Regions from separate parts of the Pectobacterium artocarpous genome, predicted to be linked through region 1. Evidence: predicted binding sites of a transcription regulator. Region 1 holds the regulator's gene; each other region holds the start of a gene.

Region 1 (6,069 bases):
AACGGGTGCCATAAGGCACCCGCTGGAAGGATTTACGCTCGCATGGTAATGACATGTGGCATCGTCATTACATCAAAAGAACGCATCACTCTTGATCGGCCTGCTGCGCTTTGTACTTGTCGGCCGTTTCTTTGATCAGCGGTTGCAGTTCACCACGCTGGAACATTTCAACTACGATATCACAACCGCCAATCAGCTCGCCGTCAACCCACAACTGCGGGAATGTCGGCCAATTCGCATATTTCGGCAGCTCAGCGCGAATATCCGGATTCTGTAAAATATCAACATACGCAAAACGCTCGCCGCATGCAGACAACGCCTGAACCGTCTGTGCGGAAAAACCACAGCTTGGCAATTTAGGGGAGCCTTTCATGTACAGCAGAATCGGGTTTTCAGCAATTTGGCGCTGAATTTTTTCAATTGTCGGTGTCGTCATCTTCTTGCTTCCTTAAACCTATAGGATGGCTAACGTCCAAAACGCTAGCCATGAGCCGCCGTCAGAGGTACTACGACAGCGACATTGACTCAGTGATATTGTACCGATGCCACCAGCCACAAAAAAACGCCATTTTTTGTAGGGGTATTTTCCCTGCACGTTATTCGCCATTGATGAAATCAACGCCAGAACGCGTTGATAAATCAATCGAAAAAACAACTATTAATGTTTTTTCACTATTCTGTATGAATAAAGCGGCCATGCCCACTTTTTTATGCCGCCGTTTTCAGGAATACTGTGCGGATTGAGCGAGTTAAGGATTATGTTCGGTTACTTTTATCATGCGCTTGTTTATTACTCTTTTTATATTATTTTTCAGCAATCTATCCCTGAACGTCGTTCAGGCTGCGCCGCATACCCCACATTCTGCGCTAAAGAAAAGCACCGTTGAAGAAACCAATAAGAAAAGCCGTCAAACAAAGGGTAATGCGAAATCACCGACACCAATCAAAAGCAAAAAACCAGAACCTACCGCTGCCATTACGAAAACCACCCCCCGCAGCGCGAACAAATCAACAGAAAAAAAGCTGTCACGGACGCAAAGCAGCACACCCGCACTAGTGAAAAAAAACCTCAAAAAGCTGAAGCCTGAAAAACAGAAGCAGACAACCGCACAGGTCAGAGTCAAAACCGGGCTGAAGAAGACGGCGCTTAAGACAAAAGCGGAGAAAGATCCGGCCCCTAGAGAAAAAGGCATGGCGCTGAGTGCGGCGCATAAAAAGCGTTATCAGCATGCCAAAACGACAGCAATGAATAAGTTGATGAGCCAGATAGGCAAGCCTTACCACTGGGGTGGCTCATCTCCCTTTACCGGATTCGACTGTAGCGGACTGGTCTATTATGCGTACAAAGATGTCGTTAAGATCCAGATTCCACGTACCGCTAACGAAATGTATCATCTGCATGATGCCGCTCCGATTAAAAAGAGCGAGCTGGAAAGCGGCGATTTGGTCTTCTTCCGTATCAATAATCGCGGCGCAGCCGATCACGTCGGGGTTTATCTGGGAGAAGGGAAGTTTATCCAGTCGCCGCGTACAGGTTCAGATATTCGTATCAGCAAGTTGAGTGAAGATTATTGGCAGGAGCACTACGTTGGCGCGCGTCGCGTGGTAACACCACAGACGATTCGTTGAGAAACAGATTACATAAATCGATTCAGACACATTTTATGCAATATAAACGTGTCTGATATACCAAAACCACACAGAAGCATCGTTCGGTTAGTTCAGCACCGCAACAAAACTGAACACAATGATCATCGCCAGTGCGCCAACCGTTGTCAGCAAAGACATCTTTAGATCTGTATTCATAAACCACTCCTTATTAACGAACAAATTTTACCTGAAAGAGGAAACCGCCCTTTACAGCGAACCCATTCAGGCGCTTAAATCCACAAACAATAGGGTTATTACGATTCTTTCATAATTTCAGTGAAAAATCTCGGACGAATGCATCACTAATAGTATAAATTAGCCCTTTCACTTTCATGATAAATCGGACACAATCCGCTGTTTATGAAAGCGCTGCGTATCGGTCGAAAAACGTCAAGCCTGATCCCTTCGGTATAACATTCGGCATTCTCCTTCTGAAATCCTGTTTTTTAGCTTAGAAGAAGAACTTTAAACGCAGGCAAACGATTAACAATATACTTACGTCTGTAACAGGTAAGTTCAGGAGTCATTTTTAGATGGCAACGATTAAAGATGTGGCAAAACGTGCTGGCGTTTCCACCACAACCGTATCGCACGTGATCAATAAAACACGTTTCGTCGCCGAAGAGACTAAGGCAGCCGTCAGGGCGGCAATCAAAGAATTACACTATTCGCCCAGCGCCGTCGCCCGCAGCCTCAAAGTTAATCACACTAAATCAATCGGTTTGCTGGCCACATCCAGCGAAGCCCCCTATTTCGCCGAGATCATCGAAGCCGTCGAAAACAGCTGCTATGCCAAAGGCTACACGCTGGTGCTGTGTAATTCGCATAACGACATCGGTAAGCAGCGCGCTTATCTCTCCATGCTGGCGCAAAAACGCGTGGACGGTCTCCTGGTGATGTGCGCCGAATATCCACCAGAGCTGTTGGCGATGCTGGAAGATTACCGCAGCATTCCGATGGTCGTGATGGACTGGGGACAGATACACAGCGATTTTACCGATACGATTATCGATAACGCCTTTGAAGGCGGTTATATGGCAGGCCGCTACCTGATCGAACGCGGTCATCGGGATATCGGTGCCATCCCCGGCATTCAGGAACGCAACACCGGCAGCGGGCGCTACCTCGGCTTTTTAAAAGCCTTGAAGGAAGCAGACATTACTGTACGCGAAGAGTGGGTGGTTCAGGGCGATTTCGAGCCGGAATCCGGTTATAAAGCCATGCATCAGATTCTCGCGCAGAAACAGCGACCAACGGCCGTATTCTGCGGCGGCGATATCATGGCGATGGGCGCTATCTGTGCGGCAGACGAACTGGGTCTACGCGTGCCGCAGGATATTTCGGTGATCGGTTATGACAACGTGCGCCACGCGCGTTTCTTTACGCCGGCGCTGACCACCATTCATCAGCCCAAAGAGCGACTAGGTCAATCCGCCTTCGCGATGTTGCTGGATCGTATTACCAGTAAGCGGGAAGATGCGCACGTCATTGAAGTCCATCCGACGTTAATTGAGCGACGCTCTGTGGCAGACGGCCCTTACCTCGACTATCGCCGCTAAACGCGGCGACACGATACAGACAACTTTCTTATTCCAGCCAGTTCTCCTTTATGCTTCAGCCAATTTTCTTGTATGCTGGCTGAAGTCGTTCTAAATTAAATACCGCGTTTCATTTTCTCTGGTGACAACCGATACGTCGGCTGCGATAAGTGCTGTCCAGGTATGTTTTACGATACTTTTACACGTGAAAAGTTAAGGAGACATGATGGGTTTACCTTATACAGAAGAATGGGATAACGATATCGCTCCCTGGTTCCACATCGTGCAGGACATGTTGGATGCAGCGGATATCACCATAAACGGCCCTCGCCCTTTTGACATCCACGTAACCCATCCCGGCTTTTTTAAACGTATTCTGCGTGAAGGAGCGCTGGGATTGGGAGAAAGTTACATGGACGGATGGTGGGAATGTGAACGACTTGATATGTTTTCCCATCGCGTCCTGCGTGCGGGGCTGGAGGCGAAACTGCCCCGCCGTCTGCACGATCTTACGCGAGTAGCCCTTTCTCGTGTCATGAATCCGCAATCCCGCAGACGCGCTCAGATTGTTGGCAAAGCGCATTACGATTTAGGCAATGACCTCTTTACCCTGATACTGGATCCTTACATGCAATACTCCTGTGCTTACTGGAAACAAGCACAGACGCTGGAACAGGCACAGGAAGATAAACTCGCCATGATTTGCGAAAAGCTTCAGTTAAAATCGGGAATGACGTTGCTGGATATTGGCTGCGGCTGGGGAGGACTTGCAGAATTCGCAGCTCGCCACTACGGTGTGTCGGTTTATGGTGTCACCATTTCCAGAGAGCAGCAGATGCTGGCACAACAGCGTTGTCAGAATCTGAATGTCACGATTGATCTACAGGATTACCGCGATCTCGATCGGCAATTCGACCGCGTGGTGTCGGTAGGCATGTTTGAACACGTCGGGCCACGCAACTATGATCGCTATTTTCGCGTCGTACGGCGTAACCTAAAGCCTAACGGGCTGTTTCTGCTGCATACCATCGGAGCCAATAAGACCGATCCACATGTCGATCCCTGGATTCATAAATACATCTTCCCCAACGGCTGCATTCCCTCTATACAACATATTGCACAGGCAAGTGAGCCTTATCTGGTGATGGAGGACTGGCACAATTTCGGGGCCGATTACGATCGTACATTAATGGCGTGGCATACGCGCTTTCAGCAAAGTTGGCCACAGCTTTCCACTCACTATCCTGCCCGCTTCCGCCGGATGTTCAGCTACTACCTTAACCTCTGTGCCGGTGCCTTCAGAGCAAGAACGCTCCAACTCTGGCAAGTGTTGTTCAGCCTGGAGGGAATCGAAGGGGGAATACGCGTCTCACGCTGACAGAAAAGAAAAAACCGGACGAGGCTGTTCGTCCGGCTTACGAGAACAGGCAACGCAGAAATTACTCTTCTTTGCCCAAGTCGCTCACCTGCTTGCTCGCCAACACGCGCTCAACCGTATCCACCACAGCCTGGGTCTGCGGATCGATTTCAATATTAATGCGATGTCCCAGACGTTTCCGTCCCAGCGTAGTGCGATTCAGCGTTTCGGGAATTAAATGCACGCAGAAACGCCCACGCGTCACTTCCCCTACCGTCAGGCTGATACCATCAATCCCGACGAAGCCTTTATGCAGCACGTATTTCATCAGCGCTTCATCTGCCAGACGGAACCAAATCTGATGGTTATTCTCTGAAACCTGAATCTTCACCACTTCCGCCGTACACATAATATGGCCCGACATGACGTGTCCACCGATCTCGTCACCAAACTTCGCGGCACGCTCAATATTCACGACATCGCCTTCATGAATATCGCCCAGATTCGTTAATCGCAGTGTTTCTTTCATGAGATCGAAGCTGACGCGATCGCCGTCAATGGCGGTTACCGTCAGGCAGCAGCCATTGTGCGCCACCGAGGCACCGGGTACAAGTCCAGGCAGCAGATCGTGCGGGAGTTGGACAACGTGCGTGCGAAAGTTGGATTTTTCTTCAATCGACACCACTGGCGCGGTGCCCTGAACAATACCGGTAAACATACGGTTTGCCTCTTAAAAACAAAGAAATGATTTTGTGCAGTGTGCCCGATATTTAGCTGAAAACCAAACCGGAATACCGCACACCACATTGCTATCGGAACCGTAGCGTAACAAAAAGAATATATTCTCTTCCATGCTGGTTTACTTTCGTTAAGTCGTTACAATGATCCTCTCTTTATCCCGATCTGTTTCTTATATCTGAGTTATTTATTCCGCCGTCAAGTCATTCAAGGAAGGTATCCGTGCAACAGTATCTGACAGAAGCGCGTAAATTATCGGCGCTTGCTGTTCCTGTCATTATTGCGCAAGTGTCTCAAACATCAATGGGCGTCGTTGACACCGTCATGGCTGGTGCCTATAGCGCCACCGATATGGCCGCCGTTGCTGTAGGAACGTCTATCTGGCTACCCGCTATTCTTTTTGGTCACGGTCTGCTGTTGGCGCTGACGCCTGTTGTCGCACAGCTCAACGGTTCCGGCCGACGCGATCGCATCTCGCATCAGGTGCGGCAAGCCTTTTTCCTAGCCGCTATTATTTCTGTCTTTACGATGCTGATGCTGTATCAGGGGGAATATGCCATTAACCTGATGAGCGACGATTCGCCAGAGCTGGCGGAAAAGGCCATTGGCTACCTGCATGCGCTGCTGTGGGGCGTACCTGGCTATCTGTTCTATCAGGTTTTGCGCTGCCAGTGCGAAGGGCTGTCCAAAACCTACCCTGGCATGATGATTGGATTCATCGGGTTATTAATCAATATCCCGATCAACTATGTCTTTATCCACGGTAAATTTGGCATGCCCGAACTG
Region 2 (6,069 bases), on a different contig from region 1:
ACTTAAGTGATTTCAGCCTCTGTGCAGACCGATTTATGTGTGGTTTTCAGCTAGTAGCGACCATTATTTGGCATTTTTATGATGGGTTTACTGGCTGTAGTCAAAAAGAGTACATTATCGCTGTAATAAAATTACAGTATCCTGCAACGAGGAGATGAACATGGCGGTAACTTCAACAGCCCAAGCGTGCGATCTGGTTATTTTCGGTGCCAAGGGCGATCTGGCGCGCCGTAAATTGCTGCCTTCCCTGTACCAGTTGGAAAAAGCAGGCCACATCCATGCGGACACCAAAATTATCGGGGTGGGCCGCGCAGATTGGGATAAAGCGGAGTATACCCGCGTCGTGCACGAAGCACTTGACACCTTTATGAAAGAAGCCATCGACGATAAGTTGTGGGAAACGCTAAGCAGTCGGCTGGATTTCTGCAATCTTGACGTGGAAGACACGAAAGCGTTCAACAAGCTGGGCAAGATGCTTGACCAGAAAAACCGTACCACTATCAACTATTTTGCGATGCCGCCGAGCACATTTGGAGCGATCTGCAAAGGGCTTGGAACCGCAGGGCTGAATAAAGAGCCGGCGCGCGTGGTGATGGAAAAGCCTCTGGGTACCGATCTGACGTCTTCCCGCGTTATTAACGATCAGGTCGCAGAATACTTCAACGAGTGTCAGGTTTATCGTATCGACCACTATCTGGGTAAAGAAACCGTACTGAATCTGCTGGCGCTGCGTTTTGCCAACTCGCTGTTCTCCTCAAACTGGGATAACCGGACGATCGACCATGTGCAGATTACGGTAGCTGAAGAAGTCGGGATTGAAGGGCGCTGGGGCTATTTTGATAAAGCGGGCCAGATGCGCGACATGATCCAAAACCATCTGTTGCAGATTCTGACGATGATTGCGATGTCACCGCCATCTGACCTGACGACCGACCGTATCCGTGATGAAAAAGTGAAAGTGCTCCGTTCACTGCGTCGTATCGATCGTTCCAACGTGCATGAAACGACCGTACGTGGCCAATATACTTCTGGTTTTGTTCAGGGACATAAAGTGCCGGGCTATCTGGAAGAAGAAGGCGCGAATAAAATCAGCAGCACGGAAACCTTTGTCGCGATTCGTGTCGATATTGATGACTGGCGCTGGTCCGGCGTGCCGTTCTACCTGCGTACCGGTAAACGTCTGCCGACCAAATGTTCAGAAGTCGTCGTGTACTTTAAGAACCCTGCGCTGAATCTGTTCCACGATTCTTACCAACAGTTGCCGCAGAACAAGCTGATCATTCGTTTGCAGCCTGATGAAGGTGTAGAAATCCAGATTCTGAATAAAATCCCGGGATTAGAGCACAAACACCGCCTGCAAACGGTGAAACTGGATCTAAGCTTCTCCGAAACTTTTAATCAGCAGCATTTGGCCGATGCTTATGAGCGTCTGCTGCTGGAAACCATGCGTGGTATTCAGGCACTGTTCGTCCGTCGTGATGAGGTGGAAGAAGCCTGGAAATGGGTGGATTCCATCATGGAGGCGTGGGCGATGGACAATGATGCGCCGAAACCGTATCAGGCTGGAAGCTGGGGGCCAGTGGCATCCGTGGCGATGATTACCCGCGATGGCCGTTCCTGGAATGAGTTTGAGTAATTCTTTGATAATAAGTCAGTAATTGAGATGCCGAGCATGTTCGGCATCCTACAGTTTTTAATGTATGGCTAACGGTGCGGTCGGACATCTGCGGTGACGCAGATCCCTGTGGCAGGGGCGCGCTATATAATTAATGATGCCTTTGGGCATGACTGGAGATAACTTTTGATGAAAAACTGGAAAACGAGCGCGGAACAGATTTTGACAACGGGTCCCGTTGTTCCTGTTATTGTAGTCAACAAACTGGAACACGCGGTGCCGATGGCAAAAGCGTTAGTCTCGGGCGGCGTTCGCGTTCTGGAACTGACATTGCGTACCGACTGTGCCATCGACGCGATCCGCGCGATTGCGAAAGAAGTACCAGAAGCCATCGTGGGTGCAGGTACGGTGACCAACCCTGAGCAACTGGCTGCGGTCGTGGAAGCGGGTGCCCAGTTCGCCATCAGCCCCGGCTTGACCGAACCGTTGCTGAAAGCCGCGACGGCAGGCAACATCCCGTTGATTCCAGGTATCAGCACGGTATCTGAACTGATGTTGGGTATGGATTACGGCCTGCGTGAGTTCAAATTCTTCCCAGCGGAAGCTAACGGCGGCGTGAAAGCGCTCCAGGCGATCGCGGGTCCGTTTGCTCAGATCCGTTTCTGTCCGACCGGTGGTATTACGCCAAATAACTACCGCGACTATCTGGCGCTGAAAAGCGTGCTGTGCGTGGGTGGTTCATGGCTGGTGCCGAACGATGCGCTGGAAAGCGGTGATTACGCGCGTATTACCGAATTGGCGCGTGAAGCCGTTGCAGGTGCAAAAGCCTAAGTGTGCTCGTGACTGAATGATACAGGCCACTCGTAGTGAGTGGCCTTTTTTACGACGGGCATCCTTGTCCTTCACCCTGTGGGCCGTCGCAAGCGGCGTTGAAAAACGCTCTTGCGTTTTTTGTGCAGGGGGACAGAACCCCGTCAGTGGCGTTTAACTTGACCCAGTCAGTAGCAGAACGTATCAGCCGCTAACTTTTACACCTGCCGCGACGCGCTTGGCGATTGTCACGGCATCGTCCGTGGTTTCTGCGCTGGCTAATGCGACGCCCATGCGACGTTTACCGCCGATATCCGGCTTACCAAACAGGCGAATTTGCGTATGAGGGAGTAGCGCGCTTTCCAGCCCCTGATAGCGCACATTATTGCTATCGAGTTCCGGTAAAATTACAGCGGAAGCCGATGCGCCATATTGACGAACTGCGCCAATCGGTAACCCCAGAAACGCGCGAACGTGCAGTGCAAACTCGGACAGATCCTGAGAAATCATCGTCACCATGCCGGTATCGTGCGGGCGAGGGGAGACTTCGCTGAAAATCACCTCATCGCCGCAGACGAACAGTTCAACGCCGAACAGGCCATAGCCGCCGAGCGCTTTCACGACATCGCTGGCCATCTTCTGTGCGCGTTCCTGCGCCAGCGCACTCATCTGCTGTGGCTGCCAGGATTCGCGATAGTCGCCGTCTTCCTGTCTGTGGCCGATTGGCGCACAGAAATGAATACCGTCAACCGCATGGATGGTCAGTAAGGTGATCTCAAAATCAAAATTAACCAGTTCTTCCACGATGACACGTCCGCCGCCTGCACGTCCCCCCTGTTGGGCGTAGCTCCACGCCTGATCTAACTGCTCCGCGGAGCGAATCAGGCTTTGCCCTTTGCCAGAGGAACTCATGACCGGCTTAACAATACAAGGATAGCCAATCGCATCTACTGCCTGACGAAAGTTCTCTTCGCTGTCGGCAAAACGGTAGGTGGAAGTGGGAACGCCGAGAGTTTCAGCCGCCAGACGACGGATGCCTTCACGATTCATCGTCAGGCGCGTCGCTTCGGCACAAGGAACAACATGGTGACCCTGCTTTTCCAGCGTTACCAACATGTCGGTTGCGATGGCTTCAATTTCCGGCACGATATAATCAGGGCGTTCGGCTTCAACCAACGCTTTTAATGCATCGCCATCCAACATATTGATGACGTGGCTGCGGTGCGCAACCTGCATGGCGGGAGCATCGGCATAGCGATCAACAGCAATCACTTCGATTCCCAAGCGCTGACACTCAATCGCCACTTCTTTGCCTAATTCACCGGAGCCAAGTAGCATCACTCGTGTGGCATCCGCACGCAAGGCGGTTCCAATCGTTAACATAACCTTATACCTGATCGGGTTGTGAAAAATGGCCGCAGTATAAACGAAAACGTTTGCGTGCGCATTAAAGAGGGCGTGCATTGGAAGGCGGTGCGCAAAAGCGCACCAAGAGATAAGGCGATGACTTGGCATTGCTGGGCAATCGTGCCACTCTTCGTGCAGAGTGAAAATTTTATGTTAAGACAACGAGATCCGACGCGATGAAGACACCGCAAGCTGAAAAACGCCCCCATGTGATGAGCACCCATGGTGATACGCGTATCGACAATTATTACTGGCTGCGTGATGACCAGCGTGCCGATCCGCAAGTACTGGCCTATCTGGAGCAGGAAAACGCCTATAGCGAAGCGATCATGGCGCCTCATGAGGCGCGCAAACGGTCGCTGTATGACGAAATGGCTAAGCGCATCCCGTCAACGGATATGTCTGTGCCGTATGTCAGAAAGGGTTATCGTTATCAAAGTCGCTATGAGCCGGGTAAAGAGTACGCTATCTATCTGCGCCAGCCCGAGCAGGCAACAGACGTGTGGGAAACGCTTCTGGACGGGAATCAACGAGCGGAAGGGCACGAATTTTATAGCCTCGGCGCGCTTGAAGTTAGCCCGAATAATGCACTGCTGGCATTGTCGGAGGATTTTTTATCCCGTCGGCAGTACACACTTCGTTTTCGCGATCTGAGCAGCAGTGAGTGGCTACCAGATGTGATCGAAAATGTTACGGTGGGGGCGGAATGGTCTGCGGATTCGACAGTTCTGTATTACGTGCGCAAGCATGAGCAAACGTTATTGCCATATCAGGTCTATCGTCATCGTTTGGGGAGCGATCCGGCGCAGGATGAACTGGTGTATGAAGAGAAAGACGACACCTATTATGTCAACCTGAGTAAAACGACATCAGAGCACTACATCATCATTTATCTCAGTAGCACGACGACGACGGAAGTGTTATTGCTTGATGCGACACGACCGGATGCCGTTCCGCAGGTATGCATTCCACGCCGGAAAGATCATGAATATGGTATCGATCACTATCAGGGCCAGTTTTATCTGCGTTCTAATCGGGAAGGCAAAAATTTTGGCCTCTACCGTTCGGACAAACCTGATGAGCAAACGCTGGAAACGCTGATTGCACCACGTGAAAATCGCGTGCTGGAAGGGTTTGAACTGTTTCGAGACTGGCTGGTGGTCGAAGAACGGGAACGCGGTTTGACCAGCCTGCGCCAGATTCACTGGCATACTCAAGAAGAAAAAACGATTGCCTTTAATGACGCGAGCTATGTGACATGGCTGTCTTACAACCCGACGCCAGACACGGCATTGATGCGGTATGGCTATTCATCAATGACAACCCCTGGTACGCAGTATGAATTGAATCTGGATTCGGGCGAACAGCGGTTACTTAAACAAGCTGAAGTGAAAGATTTCTCTTCGGACAATTACCGGAGTGAACGTTTGTGGATCACGGTTCGAGATGGCGTCGAGGTTCCCGTTTCTCTTGTTTACCATCGCGATCATTTCAGCCCAGGTAAGAACCCGATACTGGTTTACGGCTACGGCGCTTATAGCCATAGCATGGATCCGGATTTTAGCGTTAGCCGTTTGAGCCTGCTGGACAGAGGGTTCGTCTTCGCCTTAACGCACATTCGTGGCGGAGGTGAACTGGGGCAACAGTGGTACGACGATGGTCGGTTGCTCAATAAAATGCACTCCTTCACGGATTTCATCGATGTGTCGCAGGCATTGATAGAAAAAGGTTATGGCGACAGGAAAAACATGTTCGCAATGGGGGGCAGTGCGGGAGGATTATTGATGGGCGCGGTAGTGAATATGGCGCCTGAACTGTTTAAAGGCGTTGTCGCTCAGGTACCTTTTGTTGATGTATTGACGACGATGCTGGATGAGTCTATCCCATTAACGACTGGCGAATATGACGAGTGGGGCGATCCGAATGAGCAAACCTACTATGACTACATCAAACAATACAGCCCCTATGACGGCGTTATCGCACAGTGTTATCCACATTTGCTGGTGACGACTGGGTTACACGATTCTCAGGTGCAGTATTGGGAACCTGCGAAATGGGTGGCGAAATTGCGGGAAGTCAAAACGGACGATCGTCTGGTGCTGTTGTACACCGACATGGATGCCGGGCACGGCGGAAAATCCGGTCGTTTCAAGCGTTATGATGACATCGCGTTGGAATATGCTTTTCTGCTGATGGTGCTTGAAATGCCTGAGGGCGATCGCGAATAAGGGATAAAA
Region 3 (6,069 bases), on a different contig from region 1:
CGTTCTGCCGACGCCTATCGCCGTATCCGTAACACTGCACGTTTCCTGCTGGCGAACCTGAATGGGTTCGATCCACAGCAACATATGGTGAAACCAGAAGATATGGTTGTGCTGGATCGCTGGGCGGTAGGTTGTGCGAAAGCAGCACAGGAAGAGATCCTCGAAGCGTATGAAAGCTATGATTTCCACCGCGTCGTACAACGCCTGATGCAGTTCTGCTCGATCGAAATGGGTTCATTCTATCTGGATATCATTAAAGATCGTCAGTACACGGCAAAAGGCGATAGCGTTGCGCGTCGTAGCTGCCAGACCGCGCTGTACCACATCTCTGAAGCGCTGGTTCGCTGGATGGCACCGATTATGTCCTTCACCGCGGATGAGATCTGGAACTACCTGCCGGGCGAGCGTGCACAGTACGTCTTTACCGAAGAGTGGTATGACGGTTTGTTCTCGCTGGATAGCGCAGAAACCATGAACGATGCGTTCTGGGCGGATGTCCTGAAAGTGCGTAGCGAAGTGAACAAAGTCATCGAGCAAGCGCGTAATGACAAGCGCATCGGTGGCTCACTGGAAGCCTCCGTCACGCTGTACGCCGATGCCAATCTGGCTGGCAAGTTGAACCAACTGCGTCAGGAACTGCATTTTGCGCTGTTGACGTCAAAAGCGCGGGTGGAACGTTATGAAAATGCGCCGGACAGCGCGCAGGCAACGGAACTCACCGGACTGAAAATTGCCTTAAGTGAGGCAGAAGGGCACAAGTGTCCACGCTGCTGGCATTACGAGACGGATATCGGTAGCAACGCCGATCATCCTGAAGTGTGTGGTCGCTGTGCGACTAACGTGGGTGGTAACGGCGAAGAGCGTAAATTTGTCTGATGAATAAAATCTGTTCGAGTGGACTGCGCTGGCTCTGGCTAGCGATACTGGTTTTAGTTATCGATCTTGGCAGCAAGCAGTGGATCCTTGCTCACTTTGCGCTGGGGGATACGGTGCCAGTGATGCCTTCTCTGAATCTGCATTACGCCCGTAACTACGGCGCAGCGTTCAGCTTCCTGGCGGATAAAGGCGGCTGGCAACGCTGGTTCTTTGCCGGTATCGCGATTGCTATCGTGGTGGCGCTGTTGGTGATGATGTATCGCGGCAGCGTCAAGCATAGGCTGAATAACATTGCGTATTCGCTGATTATCGGCGGCGCATTGGGCAATCTGTTTGATCGGACATGGCATGGGTTTGTCGTCGATTTCATCGATTTCTATGTCGGTGACTGGCACTTCGCCACGTTTAACCTGGCCGATACCGCCATCTGTATTGGGGCGGCGCTCATCGTACTGGAAGGGTTTTTCAGTACGCATGATGATACTGATACCGTTAAGCAAAAGGGTCACTGATGTCCGAGACTGTGCAGCACAACAGCGCGCTGCTGGTGCATTTTACTCTCACGCTGGAGGATGGCTCCACCGCCGAGTCTACGCGTGAGCGCGGCAAACCAGCGCTGTTCCGCCTTGGCGATAGCAGCCTGTCTGACGCGCTGGAACAAAATCTGTTGGGATTGAAGCGTGGCGATAAACGCAAGTTTACGCTGCCGCCGGAGTCGGCCTTTGGGCCGACCAATCCGAATCTGATCCAGTTCTTCCTGCGTCGTGATTTCGCTCAGACTGGTGTGCCGGATGTGGGCACGATCATGCTGTTCAGCGGTGTTGCTGGAAATGATATGCCGGGGATTATCCGTGATGTGACAGAGGAATCGGTCACCGTGGATTTCAATCACCCTCTGTCCGGCCAGGCGATTACCTTCGATCTCGAAGTGCTGGATATCGATCCCGTACAACAGGAGGTGGCACATGCAGATCCTGCTGGCTAATCCACGCGGCTTTTGTGCCGGTGTCGATCGTGCTATCAGCATTGTGGAGCGCGCGCTGGAGCTTTTTGGTACACCGATCTACGTCCGTCATGAAGTGGTACATAACCGCTATGTGGTTAACGGATTGCGCGAACGTGGCGCGATTTTTATTGAGCAGATTGAAGACGTGCCGGACGGCGCGATTCTGATTTTCTCGGCACATGGCGTTTCGCAAGCGGTACGGAATGAAGCAAAAAGCCGTGACCTGACGGTATTCGATGCCACCTGTCCGTTGGTAACCAAAGTGCATATGGAAGTGGCCAGAGCCAGTAAAAAAGGCGTAGAAGCGATTCTTATTGGGCATGCCGGACACCCTGAAGTTGAAGGGACGATGGGGCAGTACAGCAATGCGGATGGTGGCATGTATCTGGTGGAATCCCCCGAGGATGTCTGGCAGCTACAGGTAAAAGATGAAAGCAATCTGTGCTTTATGACGCAAACCACGCTTTCTGTTGATGATACCTATGCGGTGATTGATGCGTTGCGTGAGCGTTTCCCGCAGATTGTTGGTCCGCGTAAAGATGATATCTGTTATGCCACGACCAATCGTCAGGAAGCCGTTCGCCATTTGTCGGATAAGGCGGATGTCGTGTTTGTTGTAGGCTCTAAAAATTCCTCAAACTCTAACCGTCTTGCTGAATTGGCACAGAGAGCGGGAAAGGCGGCTTATCTGATTGATTCATCAGAAGATATCCAGGAGTCATGGGTAGAGGGTGCTTCGCATGTTGGGGTAACCGCAGGCGCATCCGCACCGGATATCCTGGTACAACAGGTAATTCAGCGCCTGAAAGCATTAGGCGGCAAGGTTGCCGTTGAAATGCAGGGACGTGAAGAAAACATCGTCTTTGAAGTGCCGAAAGAACTGCGTGTTGAAGTCAAACAGGTAGATTAACGCTGTTTCTGCGGTAGGGCTTCGGCCCTATCGCTGTTATTCCCCTCTGTTTTCTCTCCCTTGTATTCACTCATGAAAATGTTAATACATAAAAATGAATTTTTATGCGTTATGCCATGTGGTTTATTTTTGACCTTCCCGGCATGTCTTCAAACGCCTCACGGTTTTTTATCGCTTCCAGACGCGATTCTGCTGCCTGTGATGAGACAGTTTTGCTGATTTTCTGCGGCTTCAAACAGTATTTTCTAATCTGGCGGTAAATCCGCTGGCGATAGTGCGCAGTGCCCGTTAACCTGATGTTATTTTTATGTCGTCAGGATCAAAAAGAGAGAGACATTATGAAGGATTCATCCATCCGTATTGCGGTTGTAGGTGCGGGCGGCCGTATGGGACGCCAGCTGATTCAGGCCATCGAGCAAATGGACGGCGTGGTATTGGGCGCGGCGCTGGAACGTTCTGGTTCGTCTCTGATAGGTAACGATGCAGGTGAACTTGCCGGACTGGGTAAAAGCGGTATTACCGTGAATGAAAGCCTGGATGCCGTGCAGAATGATTTCGATATCTTGATCGACTTCACCCGTCCGGAAGGCACATTAGCGCATCTGGCATTTTGCCGTCAGCACCGTAAGGGCATGATTATTGGGACAACCGGCTTCGATGATGCAGGGAAGGCGGCGATTAAGCAGGCTGCACAAGATATCGGGATTGTGTTTGCAGCGAACTTCAGCGTCGGTGTCAATGTCATGCTGAAGCTGCTGGAAAAAGCGGCGAAGGTTATGGGCGATTATACTGATATCGAAATCATTGAAGCACACCACCGCCACAAAGTGGATGCGCCGTCTGGCACCGCGCTGGCGATGGGCGAAGCGATTGCCGATGCGCTGGGACGCGATCTGAAGTCTTGTGCGGTGTATGCGCGTGAAGGTCATACCGGCGAACGCGATCCGAAAAGCATTGGTTTTGCAACCGTTCGGGCGGGTGACATTGTCGGTGAACATACGGCGATGTTTGCTGATATTGGCGAGCGTGTTGAGATTACCCACAAGGCATCCAGCCGTATGACGTTTGCCAATGGTGCAGTAAGAGCGGCTATATGGATTAGTTCGAAGGAGAATGGTCTTTTTGATATGAGAGATGTACTTTCTCTGGATGATTTATAGTTTTTAGTTATTTATAAATAATCATATGATACTGATAAGGGTGGTTATTTTAATGATCACCTTTATTTTTATAGGTTACGTTTAATTTTTTTATCATTAATTGTTTTTATCCGTATTTTTTCGGTTTTTTAGCGAAAAGACTTCCCCTTTACTCCTGAAATGTCCTTTTCTGGTGATTTGTTATCCTTATTTTAACGATGTTGCCTCGCAACCGTTTACTTGTCTCAGTTGATGTGGGTTTTTACGCCAGTGGGCGGCTATTTATTTCGGAAAGCATAAAAATAAGAGAAAAAAAGCGGTTTGGGTAGACAATCAGGAAGACCATCATTAAAATGCGCCCAATTTGCCAAAAATTGGCCTTACAGGTAGTTTTTGCATTGATTTAGTGGCTCGAATCTGAATTAATATGCAAATAACGTGATTGTTTATTCCTTGGAGGGTGTTTTGATTAAGTCAGCGCTATTGGTTCTGGAAGACGGAACCCAATTCCACGGTCGGGCCATTGGGGCAGAAGGGTCGGCAGTGGGGGAAGTGGTCTTCAATACGTCGATGACCGGTTATCAAGAAATCCTTACTGATCCTTCCTATTCCCGCCAGATTGTCACTCTCACTTATCCCCATATCGGTAATGTCGGCGCCAATGCCAACGATGAAGAATCCCCCTCTGTACAGGCTCAAGGTCTGGTTATTCGCGATTTACCTCTGATTGCCAGCAACTACCGTAGTGAAGAAAGCCTGTCTGAATACCTCAAACGCAATAACATCGTTGCCATTGCCGACATTGATACCCGTAAACTGACCCGTCTGCTGCGTGAAAAAGGCGCACAGAATGGCTGCATCATCGCGGGTGATACGCCGGATGCCTCTGTCGCGCTGGAGAAAGCGAAAGCCTTTCCTGGGTTGAAGGGAATGGATCTGGCAAAAGAAGTGACGACGGCAGAAAGCTACAGCTGGCTACAGGGAAGCTGGACGCTGGAAGGTGAACTGCCTGCGGCGAAAACTGAAAGCGAGCTGCCTTACCACGTTGTGGCTTATGACTATGGTGTGAAACGCAACATTTTGCGTATGCTGGTGGATCGCGGCTGCCGCCTGACGGTTGTTCCGGCGCAGACTCCGGCCGAAGATGTGCTGAAGCTGAATCCAGACGGTATTTTCCTTTCTAACGGTCCGGGCGATCCGGAACCGTGCGACTACGCGATTCGCGCAATCAAAACTTTCCTGGAAACCGATATTCCGGTATTCGGCATCTGCCTGGGTCACCAACTGCTGGCGCTGGCGAGCGGTGCGAAGACCATCAAAATGAAGCTCGGCCACCACGGCGGCAACCACCCGGTAAAAGATCTGGATAACAACTGCGTGATGATCACCGCGCAGAACCACGGCTTTGCGGTTGATGAAGATAATCTGCCTGACACGCTGCGTGTCACGCATAAATCCCTGTTTGACCATACGGTTCAGGGGATTCACCGCACGGATAAGCCAGCGTTCAGCTTCCAGGGGCACCCAGAAGCAAGCCCAGGTCCGCACGATGCCGCGCCGCTGTTCGACCACTTTATTGACTTGATTCAGACTTACCGTTCTTCAGCTAAATAATCAGGAGCGAGACAATGCCAAAACGTACAGATATTAAAAGCATCCTGATTCTGGGCGCAGGCCCGATTGTTATCGGCCAGGCGTGTGAGTTTGACTACTCTGGTGCACAAGCCTGTAAAGCGCTACGTGAAGAGGGTTACCGCGTTATTCTGGTGAACTCCAACCCGGCAACCATCATGACCGACCCGGAAATGGCCGATGCGACCTATATTGAGCCGATTCACTGGGAAGTGGTGCGTAAAATTATTGAAAAAGAGCGTCCAGACGCGGTGCTGCCAACGATGGGGGGCCAAACTGCGCTGAACTGTGCGCTGGAGTTGGAACGTCAGGGCGTACTAGCCGAATTCGGCGTCACCATGATTGGTGCAACAGCGGATGCGATTGATAAAGCAGAAGATCGTCGTCGTTTCGATGTGGCGATGAAGAAAATTGGTCTGGATACCGCGCGTTCCGGTATTGCACACAATATGGAAGAAGCGCTGGCCGTAGCGGCTGAAGTCGGCTTCCCGTGCATCATCCGTCCT
Region 4 (6,069 bases), on a different contig from region 1:
TTTTTGCTGGGAGAATGGCTCGTTTTCAAGTCCGTACGTGTAGTTCATCTCATCTTCTCGTTGTCACCGCCCCTTCAAATCGTACACACCAAAGATCATTTGTGTATACAAAAAAATGAATTTTGGCCTGATTCATGCAATGTCGTTTTACACACAACGTCATTCATTTAACGACCAGGGTAAAAGGAGCAGATTCCATGCCAGAAAATATCAACACAGGTAATGGTAATGGCAACAGTACGTACAGCCCCAGACTATGTAATGAGGATCTGGCCCCGACCCGCGTTCAGACCTGGTCCTGGTACAATATTTTTTCCTTCTGGATGTCAGATGTGCACAGCATGGGAGGGTATGTCGTCGCCGCCAGCTTTTTCACATTGGGGTTAGCAAGCTGGCAAGTGCTGCTGTGTCTTCTGGTGGGGATCTGTATCGTACAGATCTGTGCCAACCTCGTGGCCAAACCGAGCCAGATGAGCGGTGTGCCTTACGCCGTCATTTGCCGTCAGGCATTCGGCGTGTTTGGTGCCAATATTCCCGCTGTGATCCGTGGTTTAATCGCCTTTGCGTGGTACGGGATTCAAACCTATCTGGCTGCGCATGCTCTGATGCTGGTACTGCTTAAGTTTTACCCGGATCTCGCTCCCCTGACGCAGAGCCACTGGCTTGGCCTGTCAGCGCTAGGGTGGATTTGCTTTGGCATCATGTGGTTCCTGCAAGCCATGGTGTTTTGGCATGGCATGAACGCGATTAAACGCTTCATCGACTTCGCAGGCCCCGCGGTCTATGTCGTGATGACGCTGCTGGCCGTCTGGATTATTTACCAAACCGGCTGGGAAAATATCTCGTTTACCCTGAGTAGCAAAACACTCACCACCGGCGAACAAACCTGGCAGATGCTCACCGCAACGGCACTCGTCGTGTCCTACTTTTCCGGCCCGCTGTTGAATTTTGGCGATTTCTCTCGCTACGGTAAAAGTATGCAAGAAATCCGCCGCGGCAATCGCTGGGGACTCCCTTTTAATTTCCTGCTCTTTTCCATCATTACCGTCGTTATTGTTTCAGGCACCCAATCACTGTTTGGCCGTATGATTACCGACCCCATCGAAACCGTCACACACATTGGCAGCGGTTTTGCGGTTGCGCTTGGCGTACTGACCATGATCATCGCGACGATAGGGATCAATATCGTCGCCAACTTCGTCTCATCGGCCTTCGATTTCTCAAACTGCTCGCCACAGCGCATCAGTTTCCGCACTGGCGGCATGATCGCCGCTGTCGGTTCTGTTCTGCTCACCCCCTGGAACCTGTTCAACTCACCGGAGTTGATTCACTACACGCTTGATGTGCTCGGCGCCTTTATCGGTCCGCTATTCGGTATTTTGCTGATGGATTTCTACGTTATCAAAGGCGGGAAAGTCTATGTGGACGATCTTTTCGACGCGACACCGAAAGGACGCTACTGGTATCGAAACGGTTTCAACCCGAATGCACTGATGGCACTGATTCCTGCGGTCGCGATTGGATTGATCATCAGCTTTACCCCGCAATGGCGTGATGCAGCCAACTTCAGTTGGTTTATCGGCGCGTTCCTTTCTGCAGGGTGCTACCGTTATCTGGCACGTCACGAACGTGTCGGCGCAACCCCAAAATCCTTTGTCGCACGTGGCATGCTGTTAGGGAAAGAGTAAAGCCGGTAAGCGCCGCTGATATTTTTATATTATGCGGCGCTTCTGCTGTCAGGCGTAAAGCGAGACTTCCCCTATCGGACGTGTTTTAAAACGACGATGCAGCCAGAGATACTGCTCGGGCGCACGCATGATTTCTTTCTCAATCACCGTGTTCATGTAGCACGCCGCCGCCCGCTCATCGTGATACGGATAATCCTGTAGCTCCGGTTGGATCACTAAGTGGTAACCCGACGCATCCGGCTTACGAATGAGCACCGTCGTCATCATCGCGGGTTTGGCCAGACGGCTGATAGTGAAGGTGCCGCTGGTGGTCGCTGCATTTTTTACCGCAAAGAACGGCGCAAATACGCTCCCTTTAGGGCCGTAATCCTGATCGGGTGCGAACCATACCGCTTCACCCCGCTTCAGCGCCTGCACCATACCGCGCAGATCTTTACGGTCTATCATCGCCTTGTTTGAACGAGAACGTCCCCAGGTTTGCACCATTTCCATCGCTTTATTATTGTGCGGGCGATACATCGCCATCATTGGCCGACACAACCCCATCGCTCTACCGCCCAATTCCAGCGACATAAAGTGAATGCCAATCACCATCACGCCACGACCTTTTGCCGTAGCCTGCTGCAAATGTTCCAACCCTGAAACATCAAACCAGTGACGAACACGACGATCGGACCAGAACCACGCCATACCCGTTTCAACCAACGCCATGCCGAGCGACGCGAAATTACTGTCGATCATCGCTTCACGTTCGTCGTCAGAAATCGTGGGGAAACAGAGTTCAAGATTACGCCGGGCAATCGCCACTCGACGTTTTAGAAAGAGACGGGATAAGCGGCCCGCTCGGCTTCCGAGTTTCATCAACAACGGATAAGGAAGCTGGACTAATAAAAACAGCACGCCAAGACCGAACCATGTCGTCCAATAGCGCGGATGGAGTAATGCCCTGGTAAATGTTTGCTTAATCTTCATGATGCTCATCTTTAAGTGGCTAACAGCGTATCGCTTTGACGCGCGATATCTATCCTGACACTTATTTATAGGAATCGTTTCAACTGTGTGGAAATTAGGTTTTGACCGTTATCGCGCATGAGGTTAAAAAGCAGGATAAACGTGCTGATAACACAGAGGGGATGTTGAACAACCGATGAACGGCTGACGGCGGCACTCATCATACCTGATTCAGGCATAATTAAAGAGTGGGTGCATAAAAAATCTTCTTCAACACCAACGAATCAGCATGAGTGACTAGCCAACAGAGCAAGTGCACTATTATGGTGATAATTTTCACGACATCATACCTCTTCCCAAGAAAAACCCTGCCATTAAACAGAATATTATTCTGTTATCTATAACACGCAAACGGTTACTAATATTCGCAACCGTTTGCATACAGAAAGATAACGTTATTTTTTCATTATTTTGAATTTTTGTTGCGCAACAAAATTAAAGTCATTTATTTACAACAAGATACCAACCTCAGCATCGAATCACCCACTGGTATGTTCTTTGCAATATTATCGCCATCTGCGGTAAAAGCCTGGCTCCCCCACACCGATTTGAGGGCCGACCGGGCACACGAAGGAACCCCTTCGTATAAAAAGAGGTTTTACTATGACGATACATTATACCTGCGCATTACGTAGCCAATTTTTCGATATCACTGCTCTGGCGGCGCGGCCAGATGACATGCTGAAACAGAGTCGCAGCCTCAGCGATGGGCTGTTGTTTCTCGACGGTAGCCATATCGTCGCTCTCGTGGAGTGGGAAGAAGGTTGTCATTGGCTACGTCATCCGACGGACTATATCGATTATCGTGACAAACTGATTGTGCCCGGCTTTGTCGACACCCATCTGCATTATCCTCAAACCGAGATGGTCGGCGCCTGGGGAGAACAGTTGCTGGAGTGGCTCCAAACCTACACCTTTCCAACGGAAAGCAAATATGCCGATAGCGACTATGCCGCCGCCATGTCTGCGTTCTTTCTCAATCAACTTCTGGCTAACGGTACGACAACGGCATTGGTGTTCGGTACCGTGCACCCGGAATCCGTAGACGCCCTGTTTCGTGCGGCGAGCCACCTTGAGATGCGCCTTATCGCAGGCAAAGTGATGATGGACAGAAATGCGCCCCCTTATCTGATCGAAACGCCGGAGCAAAGCTATCAACAAACTCGCGACCTGATTCTGCGCTGGCACAATAAAGGACGTATTAACTACGCGCTCACGCCGCGTTTCGCGCCGACCTCTTCACCGGCACTGATGCGCGTAGTGGAACAGCTACGTCAGGAATTCCCAGATGTCTGGCTACATACCCATTTAAGTGAAAACACCGATGAAGTCGCCTGGGTTAAGGCACTCTGGCCCGAACACAGCAGCTATCTCGGTGTGTACCACCATTATCAGATGACGGGCAGGCGGAGCGTATTTGCCCACGCGATTCATCTTGAGGCGTGCGAGTGGGAGTGCCTGCGCGAAACAGACTCGTCGATCGCCTTCTGTCCAACGTCGAACTTATTTCTCGGCAGCGGTCTCTTCCCCTTACATACCTGTCTCGATCACGGCGTACGCGTCGGGATCGGTACGGATATCGGTGCAGGCACGACCTTTAATATGTTGCAGACGCTCGGAGAAGCCTACAAGGTCACGCAGTTGCAAGGGAGCAAACTCCATGCCTGTCAGGCTTTTTATCATGCGACACTCGGTGGCGCGCACGCCCTCGATCTCGATCGTTACATCGGCAACTTTATGCCGGGCAAAGAGGCTGACTTCGTGGTCTTGGATCTGGCCGTCAGCCCACTGCAAAAAATGCGTCTGGCGAGCTGCCATGATATCTACGAAAAGCTGTTTTTACTGATGACGCTGGGGGATGACCGCAATATCTGGCATACCTGGGTTAATGGCCACTGCGTCTGGCGTCAGGATGACGTGGAGAAAGCCGCATGATTCGCTTCTTACTTAATCAAACGCTAAAAACGTTAACGGATATCGCAGCGGATACCACGGTACTCCGCTGGCTGCGCACGCAGGAAAGACGCACGGGCACCAAAGAAGGCTGTGCATCGGGAGACTGTGGTGCCTGTACCATCGTCATTGGCGAACCGACCGCGGACGGTATGGCCTACCAGACCGCCAACAGTTGCATCATGCTCATGAGCCAGCTTCACGGCAAACAGTTACTGACCGTGGAAGACCTGTCAGAAAACGGCGTGCTCCATCCGGTTCAGCAGGCCATGGCCGACTGCCATGCCTCCCAGTGTGGCTTTTGTACACCGGGTTTTGTGATGTCGGCCTTTGCGTTACAGAAAGCCGGTTGTACAGGTTCCAGACACGATATTGAACAGCAGTTAGCAGGCAACTTGTGCCGCTGTACGGGCTACCGTCCCATCATCACCGCCGCACAACAGATCTGCGGGTTGGATATCCAGGATCGCTTTCATGAACAGGCACAAAAAACCGCAGAACGACTCAATGAGATACGCATGGCACCGCAAGAAAACGCCCTTGATGAAGCATGCTTACTGCCTGCGACACTCTCGGAAATGGCGATGCTCTATCTGCGTCATCCTTCCGCGCATTTGCTGGCGGGCGGGACCGATTTAGCGCTTAACGTGACACAACACCATCGATCGTTTGAGCGCGTTATCGCCTTACATCAGGTCGAAGAACTGCAAACGATCACAATAACGGATCAGACGATCACGTTCGGTGCAGGAGTCACGCTCCAGCGCTGCCTCCATGCGCTGGAAACACGGATTCCCGCCTTCAGTCAGGCGCTGGAGCGTTTCGCTTCGCGCCAGATACGTAATCAGGGAACACTGGCAGGCAATCTTGCCAATGCCTCCCCCATTGGCGACGGCGCGCCGATGCTATTGGCGCTCAATGCCCATCTGGTGCTACAACGCGGCGACCACTCGCGTGAACTTCCTCTCGATCAATTTTTTCTTGCCTACCGTAAGACGGCCTTACAGACCGGCGAATTTATCCGCGACATCGTAATTCCACGCGCCAGCATTTCCCCGACATTTTCCGCCTGGAAGGTCTCCAAGCGGCGCGATGACGATATCTCCACGGTCTTTGGCGCTTTCAATATCCAGATAGAAGAAGGCCGGGTAACAGAAGCTCGCATCGGGTTTGGCGGCATGGCTGCCACCCCAGCACGCGCAAAAGCCTGTGAACAGGCCCTGTTGCATCGCCCTTTGTCCGATGCGTTAGATTCTGCCTGCGCGGCACTGGCACAGGATTTCTCACCGCTGAATGATTTTCGTGGCAGTGGAGAGTATCGCCTCGCTATCGCACAAAACCTGCTGCGGCGCTACGCCTTGCAACAGCGCCACCCACACGCCGCTCTGGAGATAGACAGCTATGTTGATTAATACAG

Evidence for each region. The regulator PurR, encoded in region 1, represses purine synthesis genes. The targets are predictions, from matches to a motif close to CANGCAAACGTTTGCNTG.
Region 2: purT (formate-dependent phosphoribosylglycinamide formyltransferase) is a predicted target of PurR. The motif match lies at 3,851-3,868, and genes of this name have one in related genera.
Region 3: carA (glutamine-hydrolyzing carbamoyl-phosphate synthase small subunit) is a predicted target of PurR. The motif match lies at 4,157-4,174, and genes of this name have one in related genera.
Region 4: guaD (guanine deaminase) is a predicted target of PurR. The motif match lies at 3,064-3,081, and genes of this name have one in related genera.

The regions. Positions count from the first base shown of each region.
Region 1 covers NZ_JBJXVK010000001.1:55,442-61,510, reverse strand. Annotated here, with positions in the region: gene ACKQAD_RS00275 (Grx4 family monothiol glutaredoxin) at 86-436, opposite strand; gene ACKQAD_RS00270 (C40 family peptidase) at 778-1,629, shown strand; gene cydH (cytochrome bd-I oxidase subunit CydH) at 1,717-1,806, opposite strand; gene purR (HTH-type transcriptional repressor PurR) at 2,184-3,209, shown strand; gene cfa (cyclopropane fatty acyl phospholipid synthase) at 3,415-4,566, shown strand; gene ACKQAD_RS00250 (riboflavin synthase subunit alpha) at 4,628-5,263, opposite strand; gene ACKQAD_RS00245 (MATE family efflux transporter) at 5,506-6,069, shown strand, end outside.
Region 2 covers NZ_JBJXVK010000008.1:160,752-166,820, forward strand. Annotated here, with positions in the region: gene zwf (glucose-6-phosphate dehydrogenase) at 161-1,636, shown strand; gene ACKQAD_RS07540 (bifunctional 4-hydroxy-2-oxoglutarate aldolase/2-dehydro-3-deoxy-phosphogluconate aldolase) at 1,805-2,446, shown strand; gene purT (formate-dependent phosphoribosylglycinamide formyltransferase) at 2,630-3,808, opposite strand; gene ACKQAD_RS07550 (S9 family peptidase) at 4,009-6,060, shown strand.
Region 3 covers NZ_JBJXVK010000002.1:91,498-97,566, forward strand. Annotated here, with positions in the region: gene ileS (isoleucine--tRNA ligase) at 1-876, shown strand, start outside; gene lspA (signal peptidase II) at 873-1,388, shown strand; gene fkpB (FKBP-type peptidyl-prolyl cis-trans isomerase) at 1,388-1,861, shown strand; gene ispH (4-hydroxy-3-methylbut-2-enyl diphosphate reductase) at 1,842-2,792, shown strand; gene dapB (4-hydroxy-tetrahydrodipicolinate reductase) at 3,131-3,952, shown strand; gene carA (glutamine-hydrolyzing carbamoyl-phosphate synthase small subunit) at 4,397-5,545, shown strand; gene carB (carbamoyl-phosphate synthase large subunit) at 5,560-6,069, shown strand, end outside.
Region 4 covers NZ_JBJXVK010000025.1:48,683-54,751, reverse strand. Annotated here, with positions in the region: gene ACKQAD_RS16110 (GntR family transcriptional regulator) at 1-48, opposite strand, end outside; gene ACKQAD_RS16105 (NCS1 family nucleobase:cation symporter-1) at 198-1,688, shown strand; gene lpxP (kdo(2)-lipid IV(A) palmitoleoyltransferase) at 1,737-2,660, opposite strand; gene guaD (guanine deaminase) at 3,303-4,634, shown strand; gene xdhA (xanthine dehydrogenase small subunit) at 4,631-6,064, shown strand; gene xdhB (xanthine dehydrogenase molybdopterin binding subunit) at 6,054-6,069, shown strand, end outside.